2 regions of the Planomonospora alba genome follow, and region 1 is predicted to be linked to the other one. Evidence: riboswitches for the same ligand, from Rfam matches in the RefSeq annotation. Region 1 holds a riboswitch; the other holds the start of a gene.
The links. Region 1 has a riboswitch for cobalamin ahead of ABD823_RS21525 (ribonucleoside-diphosphate reductase subunit alpha). Riboswitches for the same ligand answer to the same signal wherever they lie in the genome.

Region 2: linked by a shared signal. The riboswitch ahead of cobN (cobaltochelatase subunit CobN) and the one ahead of ABD823_RS21525 (ribonucleoside-diphosphate reductase subunit alpha) in region 1 are both predicted to bind cobalamin.

Annotation. Positions count from the first base shown of each region.
Region 1 covers NZ_BAAAUT010000036.1:11,931-19,586, reverse strand. The annotation lists gene ABD823_RS21545 (N-acetylmuramoyl-L-alanine amidase) at 1-407, opposite strand, end outside; gene ABD823_RS21540 (hypothetical protein) at 565-834, shown strand; gene glmS (glutamine--fructose-6-phosphate transaminase (isomerizing)) at 881-2,701, shown strand; gene ABD823_RS21530 (Bug family tripartite tricarboxylate transporter substrate binding protein) at 2,822-3,853, shown strand; cobalamin riboswitch at 3,858-4,056, shown strand; gene ABD823_RS21525 (ribonucleoside-diphosphate reductase subunit alpha) at 4,262-6,577, shown strand; gene ABD823_RS21520 (ribonucleotide-diphosphate reductase subunit beta) at 6,721-7,656, shown strand, end outside.
Region 2 covers NZ_BAAAUT010000007.1:136,737-144,392, forward strand. The annotation lists gene ABD823_RS06210 (cobyrinic acid a,c-diamide synthase CobB) at 1-528, shown strand, start outside; gene cobN (cobaltochelatase subunit CobN) at 483-4,352, opposite strand; cobalamin riboswitch at 4,385-4,574, opposite strand; gene ABD823_RS06220 (precorrin-3B synthase) at 4,651-5,730, shown strand; gene ABD823_RS06225 (precorrin-8X methylmutase) at 5,883-6,512, shown strand; gene cobJ (precorrin-3B C(17)-methyltransferase) at 6,518-7,656, shown strand, end outside.

The sequences.
Region 1 (7,656 bases):
CGCAGCGGCCTGCTCCCGTCGCCCCGGCCGTCCCGTCCGGCGCCGTGGTGGCCGCCATGGCCGCGGCGGCCGTGCGGCGGGGCCGGGACGGCGGCGCCGTCGACCAGGTGCATGGGGCCGTAGCCGCCGGAGACGCTCGGCCGACCGCCGTTGGCGTCCCAGCGGGACTGCAGGTAGGAGACGGCCAGCAGCACGCTCTCCGGCACGCCGTACGTCCGGGCGGCCCGGGCGAAGGCCGCCTGCCTGCCGGGACGGTTCTCGGCAGGGGGAGGCTGCGCGGCGCGCGTCTGCGCGCCCGCTCGCGGGGCAGGTTCCGCACCGGACGCGGGAACCGCCGCGGCGCAGGCCGCGAGGGCGGCGAGGACGGCGAGGACGGTGACGACGGCGGTGTACGGCAGGCGGCTCATAGTGGTTCCTCCCGCCCGGACCACTACCCAGAGTGATTTGAAACTACCGATCGTAGCGAGACCGGATCGGTGGCGAGAAAGGGCCGGTTCCTGCCCGATATCGGGCAGGGAAGTTGGCGAGCGGCATCTCTTCTGCATATGGTCCTGCTCTGTGTCCATGACATGGCATCCGCACGAGGAGCTGATCACTCACCTGGTCAGGACGAGCGCGCTCGGTCCGGGGGAGGCGGCGCGGGTCGTGGCGGACGTGCTGGCGTACTTCTCGGAGAGCGCCGAGGAGTACGTCCGGCGGCGGCACGCCGAGCTCAAGGCGAAGGGGCTGGTCAACGACCAGATCTTCCCCCGTATCGCCGCCGAGCTGGCGGCCCGCCGGGTCGCGGCGCCCGGGCTCTCGCTCCGCCAGCTCCGGCGGATCGTTTACGGGTGAAACCGCATAAGAAGGCATATATCACTGCATCGAAAGGGCGATCACCATGTGTGGAATCGTGGCCTACGTGGGGCCCAAGGACGCGGCGCCGATCCTGCTGGAGGGCCTGCAGAGGCTGGAGTACCGCGGCTATGACTCGGCCGGCGTGGTGGTGGCCAACAAGGGCCTGAAGATGCGCAAGGTCAAGGGGCGCGTGGCCGACCTGGCCGCGGCCGTGCCCGCGCGCTTCAAGGGGACCACGGGCATCGGCCACACCCGCTGGGCCACGCACGGCGTGCCCAGCGACGTCAACGCCCACCCGCACCTGTCCAACGACGAGCGCATCGCCGTCGTGCACAACGGCATCATCGAGAACGCCGACGAGCTGCGGGGCAAGCTGGAGGCCGACGGCGCGACCTTCCTGTCCGAGACCGACACCGAGGTGCTGGCGCACCTGATCGCCCGGACCGTCAAGGAGACGGACTCCCTGCAGGAGGCCGTCCGCCTCGCGCTCAAGCGGGTCGTCGGCACCTACGGCATCGCGGTGGTCGACTCCGAGCGCCCCGGCGAGGTGGTCGTGGCCCGCAACGGCAGCCCGATCGTCCTGGGCATCGGCGAGAAGGAGATGTTCGCCGCCTCCGACGTGGCCGCGCTGGTCCGCTACACCCGCCAGGTGGTGCACCTGGAGGACGGCGAGCTCGCGGTGCTGCGGGCCGACGGGTTCAGCACCTTCGCCAGCGACGCGCGGGAGACCGCCAAGGAGCCGCTGACCGTCGACTGGGAGGCCGCGCACTACGACACCGGCGGCTACGAGCACTACCTGCTCAAGGAGATCTCCGAGCAGCCCGAGACCGTCGCCCGCACGCTCCGCGGCCGTCTCGACGACCGCTTCCACGTCGCCCACCTGGGCGGCCTCAACATGGACGCGCGGGAGACCCGCTCCTTCCGCCGCGTGAAGATCATCGGCTGCGGCTCGGCCTACTACTCCGGCCAGATCGGCGCGCAGCTCATCGAGGAGCTGGCCCGCATCCCGGCCGACGCCGAGCCCGCCAGCGAGTTCCGCTACCGCAACCCGGTGGTGGAGCCCGACACCCTGTACGTGGCGATCAGCCAGTCCGGGGAGACCTACGACACCCTGGCGGCGGTCCAGGAGCTCAAGCGCAAGGGCGGCCGGGTGCTCGGCATCGTCAACACCGTCGGCAGCGCCATCGCCCGCGAGTGCGACGGCGGCGTCTACCTGCACGCCGGTCCCGAGGTCTCCGTCGCCAGCACCAAGGCGTTCACCTCCACCGCCGCGGCCTTCGCGCTGCTCGCCCTCCACCTGGGGCGGGTGCGCGACCTGTCGCCCGCCGACGGCCGCCGCATCTGCGAGGGCCTGCGCAGGCTGCCCGACCAGATCAAGGAGATCCTCGCGCTGGAGCCCCAGATCAAGGAGCTCGCCCACAAGTACGCCGACTCGCCGAGCATCATGTTCGTCGGCCGGGTCCGGGGCTACCCGGTGGCGCGCGAGGGGGCGCAGAAGCTCAAGGAGGTCTCCTACGTGCACGCCGAGGCGTACCCGGCCAGCGAGCTCAAGCACGGTCCGCTGGCGCTGATCGGCCCGGAGATGCCGACGGTGGCGATCGTCCCCGACGACGAGCTGCTGGACAAGAACCTCACCACGCTGGGCGAGATCCGCGCGCGGGGCGGCAAGGTGCTCATGGTCGGCCACCGCGTCGCCGACGCCAAGCTGGCCGACGACTGCCTGGTGGTGCCGAAGAACGAGGTCGAGCTGGACCCGATCCTGCTGGGCATCCCGCTGCAGCTGTTCGCCTACCACGCCGCGGTGGCCCTGGGCCGGGACGTGGACAAGCCGCGCAACCTGGCCAAGAGCGTCACCGTCGAGTGACCCCCGGTGCCCCCGGGTGATTCCGGCAGAAGGGATGCATCCAGACAAGTCCCCATCGGTGGCAGAAAGTGATGGTGCTGTAACCTAGGGTGGCAAGGGCACCCTGGGGAAGGGGCACCGATGCACCGTAGGCGCTTCTGCTGGCTCACCGCGGGACTCGTGCTCGCCGCGGCGGGATGCGGCGCGGCGGACGAGCCCGGCCCGGTCGCCGGGAGGCTGGCCATCATCGCGCCCGCGGAGCGCGGGCAGGACGCCGACCGCGTCGCCCGCGCTCTGGCCGCCGCGGTGACCGGCGACGGGCTGGCCCTGGCCGCCGAGGTGGGCAACCACCCGGGCGGCGCCGGGGCCGCCGCGCTCGCCGCGCTCGCCGCGGCGGGCCCGCCGGGCCTCCCCTTCGCCCGGGGCGGCGGCCTGCTGGTCGCCGGGATGCCGCTGGTCGCGGGCGCGGAGATCTCCGGCGCGACCCCCGTGCTCGCGTCCACGACCCCGCTGGCCCGCCTGGTCGGCGAGTGGGCGGTGCTGGCCGTCTCCGCCGACTCGCGCCTGCGCTCCTTCGAGGACGTCGCCGACGCGCTCCGGCGCGACCCCGCGGAGCTGGTGGTCGGCGGCCGGGCGGCGGGCGGCCCGGACCACGTCCTGTACGGGATGATCGGCAAGTGCCTCGGCGTGGACGCCAGGCTGCTCGACTACGCCGGGTACGCCGCCACCCCCCAGGCCGTCGAGGCCCTGTACGGCGGGCGGGTGGCCGCGGTCCTGGGGCCGGTGCGCTCCCTGGCCGCCGAGATCGCCGCGCGGCGGCTGCGGCCGCTGGCGGTCTCCTCCCGCGAGCGCGTCGACGGCGTCGACGCCCCGGCGCTCATGGAGCTGGACGTCCGCCTGGAGTACAGCGACTGGCGCGGGCTGATGGGCCCGGCGGAGATGGGCGCAGAGGACCGCGAGGCCGCCGTCGCGCTCTGCGAGCGGATCGACGCCTCCCCGCGCTGGCGCGGACTGTGCGCGCGGCAGGGGTGGAGCCGCCTCTACCTGAGCGGGGACGACTTCCGGCAGTGGCTGTCCACCGAGATCGAACGCACCCGCGGAGTGCTCTACGAGCTCGGGCTGCTGAACCCCTCAAACACAAATTGTAGGGCCGGTTGCGCGATCCGCCCCTAGATGTAGGATCCCTCTCGTTGTCGGTTCGCCCCTGGAGGGGCGAGGCAAGAGGGAACCCGGTGGGATTCCGGGACTGCCCCGCAGCGGTGAACGGGAACGACCGCCGTCAGTCGAGCACTGGGGAGACCTGGGAAGCGACGGCCAGTAGGAAGCGCAGCACGACGCCCGTGAGTCCGAAGACCTGCCGGTGACGCGTGGTCAGGGAGCCGGGTCCGGCGACCGGGGACGCCTGGGGCGGCCCGCGGGAGCGCGGTGGCCGCGGCTCCCGCCACGGAGACAGTCCAGGGCCTCGAGGGAGGGCCCGCGGACGAGGCGGTCCCGCATGCCCGCATCAGGCCGGGATCCGCCCCCGACGCGCGCCCGTCCCGCCGAGCCGTACCGACGACGGGGAATGCGAGCGCGCGAAGAATGCATCCGACACAGACCATGGACGGCACCGGGGCGGCCGGCGGCACGGCCGCCCACACCGCGGCGGGGGCCGGCGGCGCGGCGGGCGCCGAGCCCGGCGGCCCGGCGGCCGGGTGGCTGGCCATCGAGGAGGCCGCCGCCCGGGTGATCTCCGACCCGGAGAACTCCCGGACCGCCGCGGCCCTGCTGGACGGGCTGATCGCCGAGGAGACCGCCGGGCACGGCGTGCGGACCTTCTCGGAGTCCGTCGCCGCCACCCACGCGGCCGGGCTGGTCGCCGACCGGCTGGCGGAGTTCGTGGCCGCGCACGCCGCGGAGCTGGACGCGCTGGTGCGCGAGCAGACCCGCTTCGAGTACTTCGGGCTGCGCACGGTCTACGACCGCTACCTGCTGCGCCACCCCGAGACCCGCAAGGTCCTGGAGCGGCCCCAGCACTTCTTCCTGCGGGTGGCCTGCGGCCTGTCCGGGACGGTCGCCGAGGCCGCCGAGCTGTACGGGCTCATGGCGAGCCTGTCCTACCTGCCCAGCTCGCCCACCCTGTTCAACTCCGGCGCCCGCCGCCCGCAGCTGTCGTCCTGCTTCCTGCTCGACTCGCCCCGCGACGAGCTGGAGGCGATCTACGAGCGCTACGGGCAGGTCGCACGCCTGTCGAAGTACGCCGGGGGCATCGGGATCTCCTGGAGCCGGATCCGCTCCCGGGGCTCGCTGATCCGCGGCACCAACGGCCACTCCAACGGGATCGTGCCGTGGCTGCGCACCCTCGACGCCAGCGTCGCCGCGGTCAACCAGGGCGGCCGCCGCAAGGGCGCGGCCTGCGTCTACCTGGAGACCTGGCACGCCGACGTCGAGGAGTTCTTGGAGCTGCGCGACAACACCGGCGAGGAGGCCCGCCGCACCCACAACCTCAACCTGGCCAACTGGGTCCCCGACGAGTTCATGCGCCGGGTCGAGGCCGACGCGCAGTGGTCGCTGTTCGACCCTAAGGACGTCCCGCACCTGGTCGACCTGTACGGCGAGGCCTTCGACGGGGCCTACCGGGCCGCCGAGGCCGCCGGGCTGGCCGTGCGGCGGCTGCCGGCCCGGACCCTCTACGGCCGGATGATGCGCACCCTGGCCCAGACCGGCAACGGCTGGATGACCTTCAAGGACGCGGCCAACCGGACCTCCAACCAGACCGCCCTGCCCGGCAACGTCATCCACCTGTCCAACCTCTGCACCGAGATCCTGGAGGTGACCAGCGACGCCGAGACCGCCGTCTGCAACCTCGGCTCGGTCAACCTCGCCGCCCACCTGGCCGCCGACGGCGCCGGCCTCGACTGGGCGCGGCTGCGCCGTACCGTGCGCACCGCCGTGCGCTTCCTGGACCGCACCATCGACCTGGGCTTCTACCCGACCCCCGAGGCCGAGGCCGCCAACCGGCGGTGGCGGCCGATCGGGCTGGGCGTGATGGGCCTGGCCGACGTGTTCTTCGCGCTGCGCCTGCCGTTCGACTCGCGCGAGGCGCTGGAGCTGTCCACCCGGATCGCCGAGGAGATCGCGCTGGCCGCCTACGCCGCCTCCGCGGACCTGGCCGCCGAGCGGGGCCGCCACCCCTCCTACGGCGCGACCCGGGCCGCGGCCGGCGTGCTCCACCCCGACCACTACGCCGACAGCCACGGGACCGCCCGCTCGGCGGAGTGGGCCGCGCTCCGGGAGCGGATCGCCGAGACCGGCCTGCGCAACTCGCTGCTGATCGCGATCGCGCCGACCGCCACGATCGCCTCCATCGCCGGCTGCTACGAGTGCGTCGAGCCGCAGGTCTCCAACGTCTTCAAGCGCGAGACCCTGTCGGGGGAGTTCCTCCAGGTCAACCGGTACCTCGTCCGCGACCTGCGGGAGCGCGGCCTGTGGACGGAGGAGGTCCGGGACGCGATCAAGCGGGCCGACGGCTCGGTCCAGGACGTCCCGCAGATCCCCGCCGACCTCAAACTCCTGTACCGGACCGCCTGGGAGCTGCCGCAGAAGGCGCTGATCGACCTGGCCGCCGCGCGCACGCCGTACGTCGACCAGTCGCAGTCGCTGAACCTCTTCATGGCCACCCCGACCATCGGCAAGCTCTCCTCGATGTACGCCTACGCCTGGAAGTCGGGCCTGAAGACCACCTACTACCTGCGCTCGCGCCCCGCGACGCGGATCGCCCAGACCACCGTGGCCCCGGCGGCCGCGGGTGAGGCCGGACCAGCCGCCGGGACCGCCCCCGGGGGCGCGGCCGCCTCCGACGCGGGCGCCGTCGCCTGCTCCCTGGAGAACCCCGAGGTCTGCGAGGCCTGCCAGTAGCGCCCGGCGCGGCCGCCTCGGCGCCTTCCGGCGGGCGGGCGCCCCCTCCCGGCGGACGGCCGCCCTCCGCGCGGCCGACGACCTCCGACACCCCGCGACGGCCCCCGCGGCCCGCGGACGAACCGATACGGAGACACGCAAGCATGCTGCTCGACCCCGGCATGGACCTGACCTTGCGCCCGATGCGCTACCCCGGCTTCTACGAGCGCTACCGGGCCGCCATCCGCAACACCTGGACGGTGGAGGAGGTGGACCTCCACTCCGACCTCGCCGACCTGGCGAGGATGACGCCCCAGGAGCGCCACCTGATCAACCGGCTGGTGGCGTTCTTCGCCACCGGCGACTCGATCGTGGCCAACAACCTGGTCCTCAACCTCTACCAGCACGTCAACGCCCCCGAGGCGCGGCTCTACCTCAGCCGCCAGCTGTTCGAGGAGGCCGTGCACGTGCAGTTCTACCTGACACTGCTCGACACCTACCTGCCCGACCACGACGAGCGGGCCCGGGCCTTCGCCGCGGTCGAGCACATCCCGTCGATCCGGGACAAGGCCGAGTTCTGCTTCCGCTGGATCGACTCCCTCGGCGACCTGAGGCGGTTGGAGACCCGCGAGGACCGCCGGGCCTTCCTGCTCAACCTCATCTGCTTCGCCGCGTGCATCGAGGGCCTGTTCTTCTACGGCGCCTTCGCCTACGTCTACTGGTTCCGCTCCCGCGGCCTGCTCGGCGGCCTGGCCACCGGGACGAACTGGGTCTTCCGCGACGAGTCCATGCACATGGAGTTCGCCTTCGGCGTGGTGGACACCGTACGGGCCGAGGAGCCGGACCTGTTCGACGACGAGCTCGGCGCGCGGGTCACCCGGATGCTGGAGGAGGCGGTCGCGGCCGAGCTGGCCTTCGCCGCCGATCTGTGCGGCGACGGCCTGCCGGGGCTGGACGTGCGGGACATGCGGCGGTACCTGGAGTACGTGGCCGACCGGCGCCTGGTCCGGCTCGGCCTGCCGGTCCGGTACGGCACGGCCAACCCGTTCGCCTTCATGGAGCTGCAGGACGTGCAGGAACTGGCGAACTTCTTCGAACGC
Region 2 (7,656 bases), on a different contig from region 1:
CTGCTGCGCGCCGCCGGGGCCGAGGTGGCGGTCTTCGACCCGCTCCACGACGAGCGGCTGCCCGACGGGGCCGGCGCGATCGTCGTCGGCGGCGGCTTTCCCGAGGTGTACGCGGCGCAGCTGGCGGCCAACGAGCCGCTGCGCGAGCGGGTCGCCGCCTTCGACGGCCCGATCGCGGCCGAGTGCGCCGGGCTGCTCTACCTGTGCGAGGAGCTGGACGGGCGGCGCATGTGCGGGCGGGTGCCCGGCGTCGCCCGGATGACCCCCCGGCTCACGCTCGGCTACCGCGAGGCCGTCGCGCTGCGGGACTCGCCGCTCACCCGGGCGGGCGAGCGGCTGCGCGGCCACGAGTTCCACCGGACCGCCGTCGAGGGGATCGGCGAGCCGCTGCTGCGCTGGGAGGGCGGCGCCGACGGGTACGGCGACGCCCTCGTGACGGCGTCCTACCTGCACCTGCACTGGGCGGGGGCGCCGCGGCTGGCTCAGCGGCTGGTGTCGTCCTCCAGGTCGCCCTCGGTCTTGAGGTAGACCTCCTGCAGGCCGCGCAGGACGTCGGGGTCGGGGCGCTCCCACATGCCCCGGTCGGCGGCCTCCAGCAGGCGCTCGGCGATGCCGTGCAGCGCCCACGGGTTCGACCGGGCCATGAACTCCTGGTTCTCGGGGTCGAGCACGTAGGCCTCGGCGAGCCTGTCGTACATCCAGTCGGCCATGACGCCGGTCGTCGCGTCGTAGCCGAACAGGTAGTCGACGGTCGCGGCCAGCTCGAAGGCGCCCTTGTAGCCGTGCCTGCGCATCGCGGCCAGCCAGCGCGGGTTGACCACCCGGGCGCGGAAGACCCGGGAGGTCTCCTCCACCAGCGTGCGCGTGCGGACCGCGTCCGGCCGGGTGCTGTCGCCGACGTAGGCGGCCGGGGCCCGGCCGGTGAGCGCCCGCACGGTGGCGACCATGCCGCCGTGGTACTGGAAGTAGTCGTCGGAGTCGGCGATGTCGTGCTCACGGGTGTCGACGTTCTTGGCGGCCACGGCGATGCGCCGGTAGGCGTTCTCCATGTCCTGCCGGGCGGGCACGCCCTCCAGGCCGCGGCCGTAGGCGTAGCCGCCCCACACCGCGTAGACCTCGGCCAGGTCGGCGTCGTCGCGCCAGTTGCGGCTGTCGATCAGCGGGAGCAGGCCGGCCCCGTAGGCGCCCGGCGCGGAGCCGAAGACGCGCATGGTGGCCCGGCGCGCGTCGCCGTGCCCGGCCAGGTCGGCGGTCACGTGCGCGCGCACGTGGTTGTCCTCCTCCGGCTCGTCGAGCCCGGCGACCAGCCGGACCGCGTCGTCGAGCATCGCGACCACGTGCGGGAAGGCGTCGCGGAAGAAGCCGCTGATGCGGACGGTCACGTCGATGCGGGGGCGGCCGAGCTCGGCGAGCGGGATCGGCTCCAGGCCCGTCACCCGCCGCGACGCCTCGTCCCACTCCGGCCGGACGCCGAGCAGGGCGAGCACCTCGGCCACGTCGTCGCCCGCGGTGCGCATGGCGCTGGTGCCCCAGACCGACAGGCCGACCGAGCGGGGCCAGTCGCCGTGGTCGGCGCGGTAGCGGGCCAGGAGCGAGTCGGCCATGGCCTGGCCGGTCTCCCAGGCGAGCCTGCTGGGCACCGCGCGCGGGTCCACGGAGTAGAAGTTGCGGCCGGTCGGGAGCACGTTGACCAGCCCGCGCAGCGGCGACCCGCTGGGCCCGGCCGGGACGTAGCCGCCGTCCAGGGCGTGCAGCACGTGGTCCAGCTCGTCGGTGGTACGGCGCAGCCGCGGCACGGCCTCGGTGGCGGCGAAGGCCAGGATGCGGGTGACGAGGTCGAGCCGCCCGGCGGGGGAGGGCGGTGTGCCGTTCCCGGACGGGCCGGGCGTGTCCCCGGGGGAGGGCGGTGTGCCGTTCCCGGACGGGCCGGGCGTGTCCCCGGGGGAGGGCGGTGTGCCGTTCTCGGACGGATCAGGCGTGTCACCGGACGGATCAGGCGTGTCTCCGGGGGAGGACGGCGCGCCGGTCAGGACCGCCGCCGCCACCTCGGGCGCCGCCGCGGGGTCCCAGTCGCGCTCCTCCATCGCCTCGACCAGCGCCCGGGCGACCTCCTCGGCCCGGTCCACGGCCGCCAGGCCCGCCGTGCCGTCCTCGGCCAGCCCGAGCGCCTCCCGCAGGCCGGGCAGCGACTGCCGGCCCGCCCACAGCTGCCGGGCGCGCAGCATCGCCAGCACCAGGTCCACCCGGGCCGCGCCCTCGGGCGCCTGCCCGAGCACGTGCAGCCCGTCGCGGATCTGCGCGTCCTTGACCTCGCAGAGCCAGCCGTCCACGTGCAGCAGGAAGTCGTCGAACTCGGCGTCGTGCGGCCGGTCCTCCAGCCCCAGGTCGTGGTCGAGCCGCGCGGCCTGGATGAGGGTCCAGATCTGCGCGCGGATCGCGGGCAGCTTGGCCGGGTCCATCGCGGCGATCGAGGCGTGCTCGTCGAGCAGCTGCTCCAGCCGGGCGATGTCGCCGTAGGTCTCCGCGCGGGCCATCGGCGGCACCAGGTGGTCCACGAGCACGGCGTGCGCGCGCCGCTTGGCCTGCGTGCCCTCGCCGGGGTCGTTCACCAGGAACGGGTAGACCAGCGGCAGGTCGCCGATGGCCGCGTCGGCGGCGCACGAGGCCGACAGGCCCGCGGACTTGCCGGGCAGCCACTCCAGGTTGCCGTGCTTGCCCACGTGCACCACCGCGTGCGCGCCGAACTCGGCCGACAGCCACCGGTAGGCGGCCAGGTAGTGGTGGCTGGGCGGCAGGTCGGGGTCGTGGTAGATCGCGATCGGGTTCTCGCCGAAGCCGCGCGGCGGCTGCACCATGACGACGAGGTTCCCGGCGCGCAGCGCGGCCAGCACGATGTCGCCCTCGTGCACGAACAGCTCGCCCGGCGGCGGGCCCCAGTGCCGCTCCATGTCCGCCCGCAGGTCCTCGGGCAGCGTCCGGTACCAGGAGAGGTAGGACTCGGCGGAGATGCGCACCGGGTTGCCCGCGAGCTGCTCCTCGGTCAGCCAGTCCGCGTCCTGCCCGCCGGCGGCGATCAGCGCGTGGATGAGCGCGTCGCCGTCCTGCTCGGCCACTCCGGGGAAGCCCTCGCCCAGGTCGTAGCCCGCCTCGGCGAGGCGCGCCAGCAGCCGCACCGTGCTGGCGGGCGTGTCCAGGCCGACCGCGTTGCCCACCCGCGAGTGCTTGGTCGGGTAGGCGGACAGCATGACGGCCAGCCGCCGCTCGGCGGGCGGGGTGCGCCTGAGCAGGCCGTGCCGTACGGCGATGCCGGCCACCCGGGCGGCGCGCTCGGGGTCGGCCTCGTAGACGGTCAGCCCGTCCCGGTCGACCTCCTTGAACGAGAACGGCACCGTGATGATCCGCCCGTCGAACTCGGGGATCGCCACCTGCGAGGCCGCGTCCAGCGGGGACAGGCCGTCGTCGTTCTCCTCCCAGGCCCGCCTGCTCGTGGTCAGGCAGAGCCCCTGGAGGATCGGCACGTCGAGCTCGGCGAGCGCGCCGACGTCCCAGGCCTCGTCGTCGCCGCCCGCCCCGGCGGTCGCCGGGCGCGAGCCGCCCGCCGCCAGCACGGTCACGACCAGCGCGTCGGCCCGGCGCAGGGTGGCCAGCAGTTCCGGCTCCGCGGTCCGCAGCGAGGAGCAGAAGACCGGCATGGCCCGGCCGCCCGCGTCCTCGATCGCCCGGCAGAGCACCTCGACGAAGGCGGTGTTGCCCGCCATGTGGTGCGCCCGGTAGTAGAGCACGCCGATCACCGGGCCCTGCCCGCCGCGGGCGTCGCCCTGGGAGCCGGCGTGGGTCCCGTCGCGGGAGCCGGCGTGGGTCCCGTCGCGGGAGGTGCGCTCCAGCAGGCCCCAGGAGGGCGCCGCCGCGGGCGGCGCGAAGCCGCGGCCGGTCAGCAGGACCGTGTCGGACAGGAACGCGTGCAGCTCGGCCAGGTTCGCCGGGCCGCCGTGGGCGAGGTAGGCGTGCGCCTCGGCGCAGACGCCGCCGCTGACCGTGGACAGCTCCATCAGTTCCGCGTCGGGCGCCTGCTCGCCGCCGAGGACCACGACCGGGCGGGGGCCCGCCAGGAGGGCGTCCAGCCCCTCCTCCCAGGCCCGGCGCCCGCCGAGCAGGCGCACCACGACCAGGTCGGTGCCCTCCAGCAGCTCGGGCAGGTCGTCGGGGAGCAGCCGGGCGGGGTTGCCGAGGCGGTAGCGGGCACCACTGGCCCGGGCGCTCAGCAGGTCGGTGTCGGAGGTCGACAGCAGCAGGACGGTGCGGTCGTCGCCGGGCGCGTCAAGGGCGCCGGGCACGCCGGGTACGTCGGACACGGAGAAGTTCCTCCCTCGGGGTCCTCGCCCCGGTCGCGGGTGTAGCGAGGGCCGGAGTCTCCTGGCTCCCGGATCGCCGCTCCCCCCGGCCTTCCCGCCCGTCTCCGGACAGTGGCCTGCGGTGGGGTTCGCTCCCCGGTCACAGTGGCGGGACCGCGCCGGACTCTCACCGGCTTCCTCCGTGCCTTCGCCTGCGGGCAAGCCTACGGCAGACAGAAGTGGCGTTACCATCCTCACCGTGTCCAAATCCGGCGTTCCCCGACGAACGCGTCTCGATGCCTGTCCGGGAGCGCTGCAGGTGCACCAGGCCGCCGACGGGCTGCTCGCGCGCGTCCGACTCCCGGGCGGGGTGGTCTCCGCGGCCCAGCTGCGCGAGCTCGCCGCCTGCGCGGAGGAGCTGGGCTCGGGCGTGATCGAGCTGACCTCGCGGGCCAACGTCCAGGTGCGCGGCCTGCCCGCGGCGGGCGCGGGCACCTTCGCGGAGCGGATCGCCGCCGCGGGGCTGCTGCCCTCCGTCACCCACGAGCGGGTGCGGAACATCGTCGCCTCGCCGTTCGGCGACCGGGACGCGGTGGCCGCGCTCGACGAGGCGCTGTGCGCGCGCCCGGCGCTGGCGGAGCTGCCCGGCCGGTTCCTCTTCGCCCTCGGCGACGTGGGACTGGAGCTGGAGGCGGACGTGACCTGCTCCGGCGGCCGCCTGCTGCTGGCCGGCCGGGACGCCGGACTGGACGTGCACCCGGACACGGCGGTCCCGCTCATGCTGGACGCCGCCGAGGCGTTCCTGCGCCTGCGCGACACGGAGTGGCGCATCGCCGAGATCGCCGACGGCCCGGGCCGGATCGCGGCCCTCCTCGGCGGCGAGCCCGGCGGCGGGGCGGAGGGCTCCGGGGCGGCCGGGGCCGTCCGGCTGGCGGACGGCCCGCCGGAGCGCCGCGTCGGCGTGCTCCACCTGCCCGGCGGCCGTACGGCGGTGCAGGCCCTGATCCCGCTCGGGCGGCTCACCCCCGGCCAGGCGCGGGCCCTGGCCGCCGCGGCGGAGAGCGCCGCCGAGGTGCGGCTGACGCCGTGGCGCACGGCCGTGCTGCCGGATGTCGCCCCCGCCCGGGCGGCGGACCTGGCGGCCGGGCTCGCGGCCCGCGGCCTGGTGACCGACCCCGGCTCGCCCTGGACCGGCGTGAGCGCCTGCACCGGCAGCCCCGGTTGCGCGAAGTCGCTCGCCGACGTGCGGGCGGACGCGACCCGCTGGGTGCTCGCCCGCGACGCGGCGCCGGACACGCCGGTCCACTGGGCGGGATGCGCGCGGCGGTGCGGACTCCCGCGAGGCCGGGTGGTCTCCATGACGGCCACCGGCGACGGATACGAGGAGAGGCAGCCGTGACGGAGCGGAGCGGGGACATCGGCGGGCACGGAGGGTACGGAGGGCCCGGCGCGCCGGGCGGTGCGGCGGGGACGGGCCCGGCGACCGGGCGGAGCGCGGACCCCGGCGCGCCGGGGGGCCCGGGCGGGTACGGCGCGCCGGGCGGCGCGGCCATCGGCGCCGGGACCGACTACATCCGCGACGGCGCCGAGATCTACCGGCGCTCGTTCGCCACGATCCGCGCCGAGACCGACCTGAGCGGCATGCCGCCCGAGGTCGCGCAGGTCGCCGTCCGGATGATCCACGCGTGCGGCATGACGGACCTCGTGACCGACCTGGCCTGGTCGCCGGGGGCGGTCCGCGAGGCCAGGGCCGCGCTGCGGGCGGGGGCGCCGGTGCTGTGCGACGCCATGATGGTCGCCTCCGGCGTGACCAGGCGCAGGCTCCCCGCGGACAACGAGATCCTGTGCACCCTGGGCGACCCCCGGGTGCCGGCCCTGGCCGAGCGGCTCGGCACCACCCGCAGCGCCGCCGCCCTGGAGCTCTGGCGGGACCGGCTCGACGGATCCGTGGTCGCGATCGGCAACGCGCCGACCGCGCTGTTCCGCCTGCTGGAGCTGGTCGCCGAGGGCGCGGGCCGCCCGGCGGCGGTGCTCGGCATCCCGGTCGGCTTCATCGGCGCGGCGGAGTCCAAGCTGGCCCTGGCGGAGAGCGACCTGGAGCACCTGGTGGTGCACGGCCGCCGGGGCGGCAGTGCGATGACGGCGGCGGCGATCAACGCCATCGCCAGCGAAGAGGAGTGATCACCATGACGGGACGCCTGTACGGCGTCGGCCTCGGTCCCGGCGACCCCGAGCTGGTCACGGTCAAGACCGCCCGGCTGATCGGCGAGGCCGATGTGATCGCCTACCACGCCGCCCGGCACGGCCGCAGCATCGCCCGCTCCATCGCGTCGCCGTACATGCGCCAGGGCCAGATCGAGGAACTGCTGCTGTACCCGCTGACCACCGAGACGACCGACCACCCGGGCGGCTACCAGGGGGCGCTGGACGACTTCTACGCCGAGTGCGCGGACCGGCTCGCCGCCCACCTCGACGCGGGCCGGACCGTGGTGGTGCTGAGTGAGGGCGACCCGCTCTTCTACGGCTCCTACATGCACATGCACAAGCGGCTCGCCCACCGCTACCCGACCGAGGTGGTGCCGGGGGTGACCTCGGTCAGCGCGGCGGCCGCGGTGCTGGGGCGGCCGCTGGTGGAGCGGGACGAGACGCTGACGGTGCTGCCCGGCACGCTGCCGGGCGAGGTGCTGGCCGAGCGGCTGCGCGCCGCCGACTCGGCGGCGGTGCTCAAGCTGGGGCGGACCTTCACCAAGGTGCGCGAGGCCCTCGCCGAGGCCGGGCGGCTCGACGACGCCTGGTACGTCGAGCGGGCCACCATGGGCGCCGAGCGGATCGCGCCGCTCAAGGACGTCGACCCGGACGGCGTGCCGTACTTCTCCCTCGCCCTGCTGCCCAGCCCGGCCGAGCGCGCGTTCGCGGCAGAGCGGGAGGCCGGGGGGGAGGCCGTGCAGGAGGTCCGGCGGGAGGCCGAGCGGGGGCTGCCCGGGGCGGCCGGGGAGGTCGTGGTCGTGGGGCTGGGCCCGGCCGGGCGCCCCTGGCTCACGCCCGAGGCGCAGGAGGCCCTGGCGGCCGCCACCGACCTGGTCGGCTACGGTCCCTACGTCGACCGGGTCGAGCCGAACCCGCGCCAGCGCCGCCACCGCACCGACAACCGGGTCGAGGCGGAGCGGGCCCGGCACGCGCTGGAGCTGGCCCGCGAGGGCAGGCGCGTGGCGGTGGTCTCCTCCGGCGACCCCGGCGTGTTCGCGATGGCCAGCGCGGTCCTGGAGGTCGCCGCCGACTTCCCCGACGTGCCGGTGCGGGTCGTGCCCGGGCTGACCGCCGCGCA